Linked DNA regions of Pseudosulfitobacter sp. DSM 107133. The protein of the gene in region 1 interacts with the protein of each later gene in a pairwise test. Links are inferred from orthologs where the notes say so. Each region holds a gene or a part of one and is shown on either strand. Other genes may lie near its edges.

Evidence for each region. Proteins that work in one complex are often made in the same cells at the same time.
Region 2: the proteins of lepA (region 1) and DSM107133_RS16330 interact in binary tests that used the Escherichia coli proteins (3 or more experiments, as listed by UniProt). The link is inferred for Pseudosulfitobacter sp. DSM 107133 from one-to-one orthologs.

The regions. Positions count from the first base shown.
Region 1 is NZ_CP085154.1:543,713-549,337, forward strand. The notes cover bases 1,769-4,671. They hold lepA (translation elongation factor 4), read left to right. Parts: upstream 1,769-2,273; coding sequence 2,274-4,070; downstream 4,071-4,671. Other genes in these bases: DSM107133_RS02630 (GNAT family N-acetyltransferase), read left to right, coding at 1,769-1,980; DSM107133_RS02640 (hypothetical protein), read right to left, coding at 4,205-4,671. Also shown: DSM107133_RS02620 (hypothetical protein), read right to left, coding at 1-202; DSM107133_RS02625 (DUF1778 domain-containing protein), read left to right, coding at 1,113-1,418; more of DSM107133_RS02630, read left to right, coding at 1,426-1,768; more of DSM107133_RS02640, read right to left, coding at 4,672-4,981; DSM107133_RS02645 (hypothetical protein), read right to left, coding at 5,160-5,513. UniProt on the Escherichia coli protein: Required for accurate and efficient protein synthesis under certain stress conditions. May act as a fidelity factor of the translation reaction, by catalyzing a one-codon backward translocation of tRNAs on improperly translocated ribosomes.
Region 2 is NZ_CP085154.1:3,274,491-3,280,196, reverse strand. Bases 1,371-4,354 are described here. They hold DSM107133_RS16330 (zinc transporter ZntB), read right to left. Parts: upstream 3,340-4,354; coding sequence 2,401-3,339; downstream 1,371-2,400. Other genes in these bases: DSM107133_RS16320 (NIPSNAP family protein), read left to right, coding at 4,104-4,354; DSM107133_RS16325 (winged helix-turn-helix domain-containing protein), read right to left, coding at 3,343-4,029; DSM107133_RS16335 (LysR family transcriptional regulator), read right to left, coding at 1,371-2,055. Outside these bases: DSM107133_RS16345 (peroxidase-related enzyme), read left to right, coding at 1-144; DSM107133_RS16340 (OmpA family protein), read left to right, coding at 141-1,100; more of DSM107133_RS16335, read right to left, coding at 1,150-1,370; more of DSM107133_RS16320, read left to right, coding at 4,355-4,409; DSM107133_RS16315 (antibiotic biosynthesis monooxygenase), read left to right, coding at 4,406-4,768; DSM107133_RS16310 (NADPH-dependent 2,4-dienoyl-CoA reductase), read right to left, coding at 4,890-5,706. UniProt on the Escherichia coli protein: Zinc transporter. Acts as a Zn(2+):proton symporter, which likely mediates zinc ion uptake. Purified ZntB reconstituted in liposomes also binds and transports Cd(2+), Ni(2+) and Co(2+).

The DNA.
Region 1 (5,625 bases):
ACCGCGCCCGGTCCGCCTGTTTGCGCCCCGACGCCTGACAGGCTTTGGCAATCGGTCCCGACGCAAACAGCTTGGGCGCCTGCTGGCCCAACGCCACCGGCGACAGTCGCACGTTCTGGGCATTGTAACTGGAATATCTGGTCCCGCCACCACAGGCGGCCACAAGGGCCAGACATGAAAATAGGGCCGTCAATCGGATCATGGTTTCGCCTCACACCATCGCGGCATTCTTTGGCCGCAGCTTACTGCTGGGTCGGATTATGCCGCAATTCGGGGCAGGGGGCAATTCACGAGTGTGCGTGGCGTTGTGGTTTGATGAAGGGCTGGCCATAGCAACCAAGCCCGGAATCAAGGTGCGCAGCACCGCCGGCCTCTCGGTGTTCGCAAAGCGAACACCTGCCTCTCACACATTGCCTTGCAATGTGTGAGAGGCAGCGCCCGACCGCCCGTCACGCCGGAGGCGTGCCATGAATAATCGGCACGCCTCTGGCGTGACGGGCGGGCGCTTCCTCACCGTCTTGCGGTTCTTCTGCCGCACGCCAAAGATCAGAAATAAAGTGGCGGCCACTGACGTTCCAACGCCCACCCGCGGTCGGGCGCTGCCCTTTGTGGGGGAGGGGCGGCTTCCGGATTTTCGCTGCGAGCCACATCAATGTCTGCTGTGCGCAGGGAGGGGGCTTTGCAAAGTTCCATGGGGGCTTAAGAGATGTAATTTGCACCCCATCCAAACGCTGCGGTTATGGGAAAGCTAGCTGTAGCCTAGGCAGGTAAAAAACCGCATCCATCGAGCCTATGCCACGTTGCCAAGACGGCTCCTGATCGGATGTGCCTTCTGTAGTGTGGCGGCATCATATCCGCGCGGGGGTGGTTGACGGGAAGGCTTTAAGAAAAGCTTCTATGTGGCGTTACTTCTCTAGTTGCAACGGTCTCGATAGCATAGCCGGTACTGCTACGAGGAGTATTTCGCGGGCTGAAACATAATTATCGATAGGCCCTAGTTGCCAAACATAGAAATTTCCCTGAAGACTTGACCTGTGCGTTAAGTTGACGTACATAAAGATTCAAGATTCAAGATTCAAGATTCAAGATTCAATGCGTCACAGGAGGCGATTATGTTGACATTTGTTGATCGTACGCTGGAAGCAGAAGGCCGTGCAGATGCACGGATGAACTTCCGCACCAAGGCTCGCATCAAAGCGACAATCCAGAAGGCAGCCGCGCTTTCCGGAGTGGATGATTCTACGTTCACAATGTCTGCTGCATATGACCGTGCGCTTAAAGTAATCAATACCCATGAGAACACCTTCCTGAAGGATGTCGACCATGAAATGTTTTTTGCCGCACTGGACAACCCGCCAGAACCGACCGATGCTCTGAAAGCAGCGTTTGCGCAGCACACAGATGAGCTAAAACGGTAGGCACTTAATGAATGAAAGCGCGACGACAACGCAGTTCGTCACAGAGCCGTTCGATCCCCACAAGCATGATCGAGCGGCTTTTTCTTGTGGTGTTGAGCAGGTCGACAATTATTTCAAAAAAACAGCCAACAAACTGTCCAAAGCCGACAATGTCCGCACATATGTAAAGGTATCTGCTGACGACAAGACGAAGGTCGAAGGCTTTTACGCCACCAATGCGCATTCCGTATATTACGAAGATCTACCAAAAAAATATATGCGCGGTGCCCCTGCTCACGGATCCATCCCAGCAGTCTACATCTCAATGATGGGGCGTGATATCACCTGCAAAGGGAAGGGAATGGGCGCTGTCCTTCTGGCAGATGCGCTCAAACGCATTGCGCTGGGTGCAGAGCGGTTCGGCGTTGCTGTAGTATTGCTGGATGTCCTGGATTGTGGCGATCCAAAAGCCGTTGAACAGCGTAAGCAGACATATGAGAAATATGGTTTCCAGCCCCTCCCTTCCGAAGACCTCAGAATGTTCCTGCCACTTGCCACCGTTCGACAATTGCTCGGTGTCTAACTCTTGGCGCTAAGCTGAAACTGCTTCCTAGCTAGCATTTCTTTGGCGGCGTTCTTCGCTCGTCAGATCTTGGTAAAGTCAAGCGAACCTGAAGCTTCAAAGCACAATTTCAGATGCCCCCTCCGGGCTGGGATCTGTCGTGAGAGATCAAAGCCACTAGGGTCGGCTCCGGCCCAACCACCACCCCCAAACCACCCCATCCCCCGTGTCCCCCCAAACCCACCGCACACAACAATCCACCGCCCCCTCCATGCTCACTTGACCAAGCCCCAAATCCCCTACATATCCAGCCCATGACACCGCTTTCACATATCCGCAATTTTTCCATCGTCGCGCACATCGACCACGGGAAATCCACGCTCGCAGACCGTCTGATCCAGTCGACCAATACGGTTGCCGACCGGGACATGAAGGCGCAGATGCTTGACGCCATGGACATCGAACGCGAACGCGGCATCACCATCAAGGCCAACACCGTGCGCATCGACTATGTCGCCGACAACGGCGAGGCCTATGTGCTGAACCTGATCGACACCCCCGGCCACGTCGATTTCGCCTACGAGGTCTCCCGCTCCATGCGCGCGGTCGAAGGCTCGCTTCTGGTCGTCGACTCCACCCAGGGCGTCGAGGCCCAGACCCTCGCCAACGTCTATCAGGCCATCGACGCCGACCACGACATCGTGCCGATCCTGAACAAGATCGACCTGCCCGCCGCCGACTGCGACCGCGTGGCCGAACAGATCGAGGACGTGATCGGCATCGACGCCTCCGGCGCCATCCGCGTGTCGGCCAAGACCGGCATCGGTATCCACGAAACCCTCGAGGCGATCGTGCACCACCTGCCCGCGCCCAAGGGTGAGGAAAACGCCGACCTCAAGGCGATGCTGGTCGACAGCTGGTACGACAGCTACCTCGGCGTCATCGTCCTCGTGCGCATCATCGACGGCCGCCTGAAAAAGGGCGACCGTATCAAATTCGTCTCCAACGGCACCGTGCACCACGTCGACCGCATCGGCGTGTTCCGCCCGCAGATGCAGGTCATCGACAGCCTCGGCCCCGGCGAGATCGGCTTTCTGACCGCCTCCATCAAACAGGTCCGCGACACCCGCGTCGGGGACACCGTGACCCACGACAAGAAAACCGTGACCCCGCTGCCCGGCTTCAAACCCGCACAGCCGGTGGTCTTCTGTGGCCTCTTCCCCGTCGACTCCTCGGAATTCGAGGACCTGCGCGACGCCATCGACAAACTGGCCCTGAATGACGCCTCGTTCAGCTTCGAGATGGAAACCTCCGCAGCCCTCGGCTTTGGCTTCCGCTGCGGTTTCCTTGGCCTGCTGCACCTCGAGGTCATCCGCGACCGGATCGAGCGCGAATATGACATCGAGCTGATCACCACGGCCCCCTCGGTCGTCTACCACGTCTATATGCGCGACGGGTCCATGCAGGAACTGCACAACCCCGCCGACATGCCCGACCTCAGCGTGGTCGACCACCTGGAAGAGCCGCGGATCAAGGCGACCATCCTTGTCCCCGACGACTACCTCGGGGACGTGCTGAAACTCTGCCAGGACCGTCGTGGCGTGCAACAGGACCTGACCTATGCGGGCAGCCGCGCCATGGTCGTCTATGACCTGCCGCTGAACGAGGTTGTCTTCGACTTCTACGACCGCCTGAAATCGGTGACCAAGGGCTATGCCTCCTTTGACTACCAGCTGACGGGTTACCAAACCGATAACCTGGTGAAAATGTCGGTGCTGGTGAACGACGAACCCGTCGACGCCCTGTCGATGATGGTCCACCGCGACCGCGCCGAAATGCGGGGCCGCGCCATGGTCGAAAAGCTCAAGGACCTGATCCCGCGCCACATGTTCAAGATCCCGATCCAGGCGGCCATCGGCGGCAAGGTCATCGCCCGCGAGACCCTGTCGGCCATGCGCAAGGACGTGACGGCCAAATGCTACGGCGGCGACGCCACGCGCAAACGCAAGCTGCTGGACAAGCAGAAGGCGGGGAAAAAGAAGATGCGCCAGTTTGGTAAGGTGGATATTCCGCAAGAAGCTTTCATTAGCGCACTGAAAATGGATTCTTAATCCATTTTCGGCGCTGAAAAAGGCCGGTGGGGTGAGAGTCCCGCGCAGCGGGGCGCGGCCCCACACGGTTGTGTGGTGGTAAGTTTCTTCTTTTAGGAAATCAATTGTCGAGGTGAGTATTTAAAGCTACTAAATTACTTTCTGAATTCGCCATTGTTTGCTGCGCTAATAAGCTGTTTCAATCGTAGCACCACATCAATCGGCTTTACACTTTTTTTCTCCAATATATTTATTAGAGTGCTCTCAGCTACTTTTATGCTAGAAGAGGCGCGCCACTTCAAAAATTCTTTCGATCTTCGGTAGTGTTTATCTACGTCTTCTAAACCTGTTGGAATTTCAAATTCTACACCCATCAACCTAATTTCATCAAGAAAAGAGGCGGTTGCTAGAACCTCAAGACTCGGATCTCTCACTGTCCAGCTATGAACGGAATTTCCACGGTCTTGTATTTCTTTGCTAAATTTACGTTCAATAATCCTCAACTCGTCTTTAATCCAATTCGGTTGCTCCAACTTCAGCGACGCGCAAGCTAATTTTTGAGAATTAAAGCACAGCTTCACCTTCTCTTTAAATTTATAGCACAAATTTTGAAACAAAAACCAAGTTAGCTCAAGATGCTCAATTTTTGATATTCTGGTTCCGTGCCACGGATATCTTGAAAGCATTTGATAGGACACATTGAGTTCATTATAAACGGTCCCAAGCTGAATTATTGCCGAAAGTGACAGTCCTGCCTTAAGGGCCATAGCTTCAACGGCGAATTTTACTTCGGCGTCAGTATTTTTATGTATTAGCGAATCGTAGCCTAGATTGAGAAGCTCTTGATAAGCTAGCATAAGGTCATTGTATGACTGGATGTCAGATGCTTTGCGGTGCATATATCTTTGGCCTTCCGATGCCGCGTTACGCATCTTAACTGGTTATGTCCTTGTAAGTTAGAGTATTAGCTAGATATTCCGAACGTGGAATTGCTATCCCCCAAATGCCAAACCCCCAAGGGGTTTGGCAGCGCCCGAACCGCCCCCACGGGGCGGGCGCTTCGCACCAGCCCCTCGGTCCGGGCGCGACGATCCTGATAGGAGACGGACCTCACCCCTCCTTCGGCCACTTCTCGTCAAACCGGTTCTCCCGCCCGTAAGCCTTTTCCATGATCGGCAAGCTCCACTCCTCGGGACGCAGCTCCATCCGGTCAAAGGCCTTGTCCAGCCGTGCCGCCGCGACCTTGCGGTTGGCCTCGACCTGCAACTGGTGCAGGATCTGGTTCACGTCCCGCCCCTGCACCGATCCCAGCACATGGGCGTCGCGCATCGAGATCACCGCGCAGACCGGGCGGCGGTAGCGGGTCAGCCACAGGTTGCCGTTCTCGTGGGTCACGAACCGCAGCAGCGGGCCGGTGTTTGCGCGGAAATCTGAAAAAGAAACCTGGTGAATTGCCGGTAGCATAATGTCGCACCTCTCGGGCCTGTTGCGTTTGGTACGCATTTGCCCCGAATATGTACGACACCGCCAAAACGGGCCGGAACCGGCGGTCTGGCGGCGCGCTGTCCTGTACGCA
Region 2 (5,706 bases), 2.7 Mb from region 1 along the record:
CGTCAGACCCTGCGCGATCACGGATTTTCCGACCGCGATATCTGGGACATCGCGTCGGTCGCGGCCTTTTTCAATATGACCAACCGTGTGGCCAGCGCCACTGACATGCGCCCCAACGACGCCTATCACAGCCAGTTTCGGTGAACGCGCGGCTGGCAATAACGGCCTTGGTCGTCTGGGCCGCAGCGCCGGTTCAGGCGTTGCAGCTGACCCTGTCGACCAGCGCGCGCGAAACGGTCGAACGCAACAGCGCACTTGACCGCTATCTCGCGCCGACGGGGGCGTTTCAATACGGGGTGGGCGTGCCAACCGTCGCCATCGAGGGCCAAGTGCGCCGTCAGGCGTGGCGCATCGCTTCGGCCGGGCTGACCACCTTGCAGGTTCTGGTTCCCCTGCGCGCGCAGTTGAAAGCGGCGGGCTATGTCATCGCGTTGGACTGCGATCAATCCAGTTGTGGCGGCTTTGATTTCCGGTTCAACACCGAAGTGCTGCCCGCGCCGAACATGCGCGTGAACATGCGGGCCTATCGGTTTGTGACCGCCATCATGGGGCCGACCGAACAGCCGGACAGCGTGATTACGTTGATGGTGTCCACGACATCGACCGCAGCCTATGTGCAAATCATCGAAGCGGGGAAGATCGTACAGCAGCAAGGCACACCCGAGACCGTGGGCGACCGCCCGACGCCGGCCATCGCACCCACGGACCCGCCCCCACCTGTTGCGGATTTCGACAGGCAGCTTTTGACAGATGGCCACATCGTTCTGGGCGGGCTTGAGTTTGACACCGGCACCTCGGCGCTGGGCAAGGGGCCGTTTGCCTCTGTGCAAATGCTGGCAAAGTTTCTGCTGGCGCAGCCCGATGTGACGATTGCGGTGGTTGGGCACACGGACAGTGTTGGCAGTCAGGACGTGAACATAGCCCTGTCACGACAACGCGCCGCAGCAGTACGCCAGCGGTTGATTGATGCCTATAACGTCGATCCCGAACAGGTACAGGCCGAGGGCATGGGTTATCTTGCCCCGATTGCGTCGAACCTGACCGCGGCGGGCCGCGAGCAGAACCGGCGGGTCGAAGCGGTGCTGTTGTCACAACGCTGAAAACCCCGCACTGGGGCGGGGCTTTCTGCGAGGTAACTTTTGGTCGGGTTTACCAGTCGGATGGACCCTTGTCGGCAAACTCATGCACGAGAAAGTCGATGAACGCGCGCACTTTGGGCTGGGTAAACCGGCCCGGCGGATAGACGGCATAGATGCCCTGACTGTCCATCGGCAGGTCGGGCATTGCGTCCTCGACCAGACCTTTTTCCATTGCATCCGCATACAGGAACGACGGCAGATAGGCGATGCCCAGACCCGACACAGCGGCGTTCAGCAAGGATTGCCCGTCGTTGACCGACAGCCAGCCCGCAGTGCGCACCTGACGTTTTTCGCCAGACGGAGCGGTCAGCTTCCACACGTTGCCCGAGGACTGGTTGGAATAATGCAGCAGTTTGTGATTGTTCAGATCGTCGATTTTTTCCGGCTTGCCGTATTTCGCGAAATAGGCGGGCGAGGCAATCATGCGTTTGGTGGTTTCCGTCAACTTGCGGGCGCGCAGGGTGCTGTCTTCCAGCTCGCCGATGCGCACGGCCATGTCGAACCCTTCCGAGATCAGTTCGACATAGCGGTTGTTCAGCACCATGTTGACGGTGATGTCGGGGAAATCTTCAAGGAATGAGGACAGGGCCGGTGACAGATGATTAACGCCAAAATCGGTTGCCACACTGATCCGCAGCAGGCCGGACGGGGCAGATTGCATCGACGTGACCAGCGCATCAGCCTCGCCTGCGTCATTCAGCACGCGGCGCGCGCGGTCATAATAGGCAAGTCCGATTTCGGTCGGCGACACGCGGCGCGTGGTGCGGTTCAGCAGGCGCGCCCCAAGGCGCGCTTCCAGCGACGAGACGTGCTTGGACACGGCCGATTTGGAGATTCCCATCTTCTTGGCCGCGTCAGTGAATCCTCCCTGATCCACAACTGTGGCAAAGGCTTCCATTTCTGTTAGGCGGTCCATGCCGTCCCCTTCTCTCGGTATTCGGTTTCTAACCCCGTGTATCGCGCCCAATCACGGCAAGATCGGGGCAAGGGTGGGATAATCTTGGGGTTATTCGGGACATCGTTGCAGGCGCGGAAACGCGAGAACGCTGTGTTTCTGTTGGGGGCTAATTCGAATATCTATTTGATATTAATCGGAAAAGTTAGCGTGTATTGTGATTTTCGACCGCAATCCAGGCGCGAGTCGATGTCACAATTGCTTGCAACAAGAGTCATTCGAGAATTTCAGCAATGACATTGTCTGCTCACATTTTCCAGATTTTCGGCATAATGATTCATCAGGCCGACAGGGCGTGGCGGGCACTTATATCCACTTGAGCCAACGCATGATCACAAACGACACCAAAGTGATCGCGATCATTGACAGACATAGAATTGTGAAGGCAAGGGGGCTGTTAATACCCGGCATTCCACCCACGTTGACGCCAAACAGGCCTGTGATGAAACTCAAGGGCAAAAATATCCCGGCGATGATACTCAGGATATAGCTGTTGCGGTTCTGCACATTGGCAGCTTGAGCGGCGTGGTGGTCGTTGATCGCGGTCAGGCGGCTCTGAAGCCCGTCCAGTTCCTCGACGGTCAGCATTGCAAGGTTGGCCAGTTCGCGGCGGTGCAGCGGGCTGTTGCCAGCGGGCGTGTCAGTGGCGGCCAGCGCCATCAGCGCGTCGCGTTGCGGGCCCAGATAGCGGCGCAGGCGGATCGCGGTGCGGCGCAGTTCGGCCAGGTTTTCGGGCAGCGGTGCATTATCGTCATCGTGGATGGCGTCCTCCAGATCGTCAACCTCGTCAGCCAACTCGAACACGGTGTTTTGCACACGTTCGGTCAACCGGCTGGCCAGCGCTTCGACAAAGGCGGCGCTGCTGTTGGGGCCGCCCCCTTTTTCCAAGGCCTTGCGAATGTCCTCGATGGCAAAGACGCGGCGCATGCGCACGGTCACCACGGTTTGATCGGTGACCCACATCCGTACGGCGACCATCTGGTCTGCTGGTCCGTCAGAGTTCAGGTTCACGCCGCGCAGGTTCAGCATCAGCCCGTCGTCATGCACATCGCAGCGTGGCCGGGTTTCGGTTTGCAACAAGGCACCTGCGGGGATCGGGTGCAGATGCGCGTTGGCCCATTGCGGCAGTTCAGGGTCCTTCAGGTCGAAGTGGAACCAGCGGTAGCCGCTGAGGCCGGTGGGCGATGTGTCGGTCGTGGGGGTCGCGGTGCCGTCGGGCAGGATGTCGTAGATATAGAGAGGCATGGATCAGTCCAGTTTCGCAAATGTCGCGTCAAAGGCGGCGCGGCCCTTGGGGGTAAAGCGGATGATACGGGTGTTCGGCACGCGGGATGCCCAGCCCAGTGTCTCGAAATGGGACAGCAAAGCACGCCCCAGTTTGCCCGCCAGATGCGAGCGGCGTGCGCTCCAGTCCAGACATTCGCGGCACATCGGCGCGCGGGATTGTGCAAGCGCATCAAGCGGCAGGCCAAGGCGCTGCATCAGATCCATGCCAGTGTCGGTCAGGTCCAGACCGTCGGGGCCGGTGGCGATCTGCCCCTTGGTCAGAAGCGCACGAAACATCTGAACGCCAGTGTCGCCCGCAAGGTGGTTGTAGCAGACCCGCGCGGTGCGCAGTTCGATATCCTTTGGCCCCTGGCGGGTGCGCAGATGGCCGTGGTTCGCGGCCAGCCCCATCATCGCCTCGATGGTATGTGCGACCTCTTCTGTGGCCAGCGCGAAATAGCGATGCCGCCCCTGTTTGCGGCGCAACAGCAGCCCGCCCTGTTCCAGCTTGGCCAGATGCGACGAGGCTGTCGCAGCGGTCACGCCCGCCTCTGCGGCCAGTTCAGATGCGGTCAGTGCACGCCCTGACATCAGCGCTGTCAGGATGTTGGCGCGTGCGGGGTCGCCCATCAGCATGGCGATCTGGGTGAAATCGGGGCCTTCTTTCATAGTTTGATGCTAGTCGAAGCATTTGCGTGCGGCAATCGTCTATCAGTGCCTGAGCAACCGAAGGAGAATGACCGATGCTGACCTGTGTAATCCGATATCAGATTGACCCCACGCAACACGATGCCTTTGCGCAATATGCCCGCAACTGGGGGCAGGCGATCCCGCGCTGTGGTGCCGACCTTGTGGGGTATTTCGCCCCGCATGAGGGGTCGTCCACGCTGGCCTATGGCATTTATCATGTGAAATCGCTGGCGGACTACGAAGCCTATCGGGCACGTTTGGCCGAAGACCCGCTGGGGCGGGAAAACTATGCCTTTGCGCAGTCGCAGAAGTTTCTGCTGCGCGAGGACAGGACGTGGTTGAGAAAGGTATCGGGATGATTGCTGTTATATTTGAAGTTGAGCCCGCAGAGGGCAAGCGCGACGCCTATCTGGACATCGCGGCGGCGATGCGTCCGCTGGTGGATCAGGTCGAGGGGTTTCTGGGCGTCGAGCGATTCGAGAGCCTGACGACGCCGGGCAAGCTGTTGTCGCTGTCGTTCTTCGAGGACGAGGCAGCGGTGGAACGCTGGCGGACGCTGACCGCGCATCGCGGGGCGCAGAGCAAGGGGCGGGGTGGTGTCTTTGCCGACTACCGTTTGCGTGTGGCGCATGTGATCCGGGATTACGGGATGTTTGACCGCGCAGAGGCCCCCGAGGACAGCCGCGCGGCGCATGGCGGATCGGAGCAGAGCGCCTGACGGCGCACGCGATGCTTTGCGCCTTGCGGCGGTTTCTTTTGTTTGCGCCTTGCGGCGCAGCGAGGGGGCTTTCGGCCCCCTCACACTCCCCCCGAGGATATTTGCAGCCAAAAGAAGGGGCTCAGAGTGTCGCGGCGAGCCGCGTGCCCTGGTCGATGGCGCGTTTCGCGTCGAGTTCTGCGGCCACGTCAGCCCCGCCAATGACGTGGCATGTGGTGCCCTGTTGTTCCAGCGCATCGGCAAGGCTGCGGTCGGGCAGCTGGCCCGCGCACAGAACGATGGTCTCGGCGGCGATGGTCTGCGGGTTTTCGCGGGCTTCGCCGAACGAGACATGCAGGCCGTCGGCGTCGATGCGTTCATAATTCACACCGCCGACAAAATTGACCTCTTTCATCTTCAGCGCGGCGCGGTGAATCCAGCCGGTGGTCTTGCCCAGACGTTTGCCGTGCTTTTCCGCCTTGCGTTGCAGCAAGGTGATGGCGCGGGCGGGGTGGCCGGGTTTGGGGCCATCGGGGTTCAGGCCGCCGCGGTGCTCTGCGGGGTCGGAGACGCCCCATTCGCGCATCCATTCGGGTAGGTGTTCGGTGGTGCTGTGGCCGTCTTCCTCGGACAGGAATTCGGATACGTCAAAGCCGATACCGCCCGCGCCGACAACGGCGACGGATTTGCCGACAGGTTTCTTGTGGCGTAGCACGTCGATGTAATCCAGCACGTTGGCGCCATCCTGACCGGGGATCGCAGGATCGCGGGGCAGGACGCCGGTGGCGATGATAACCTCGTCAAACCCTTTCAGCATGTCCGGCGTGGCGGTGGTGCCGAGTTTCGTGGTGATGCCCAGAGTGTCGACCATGGTGCGATACCAGTCGACCAGCCCCCAGAACTCTTCCTTGCCGGGGATTTGCTTGGCCATGTTCAACTGCCCGCCGACCTCGTCTGAC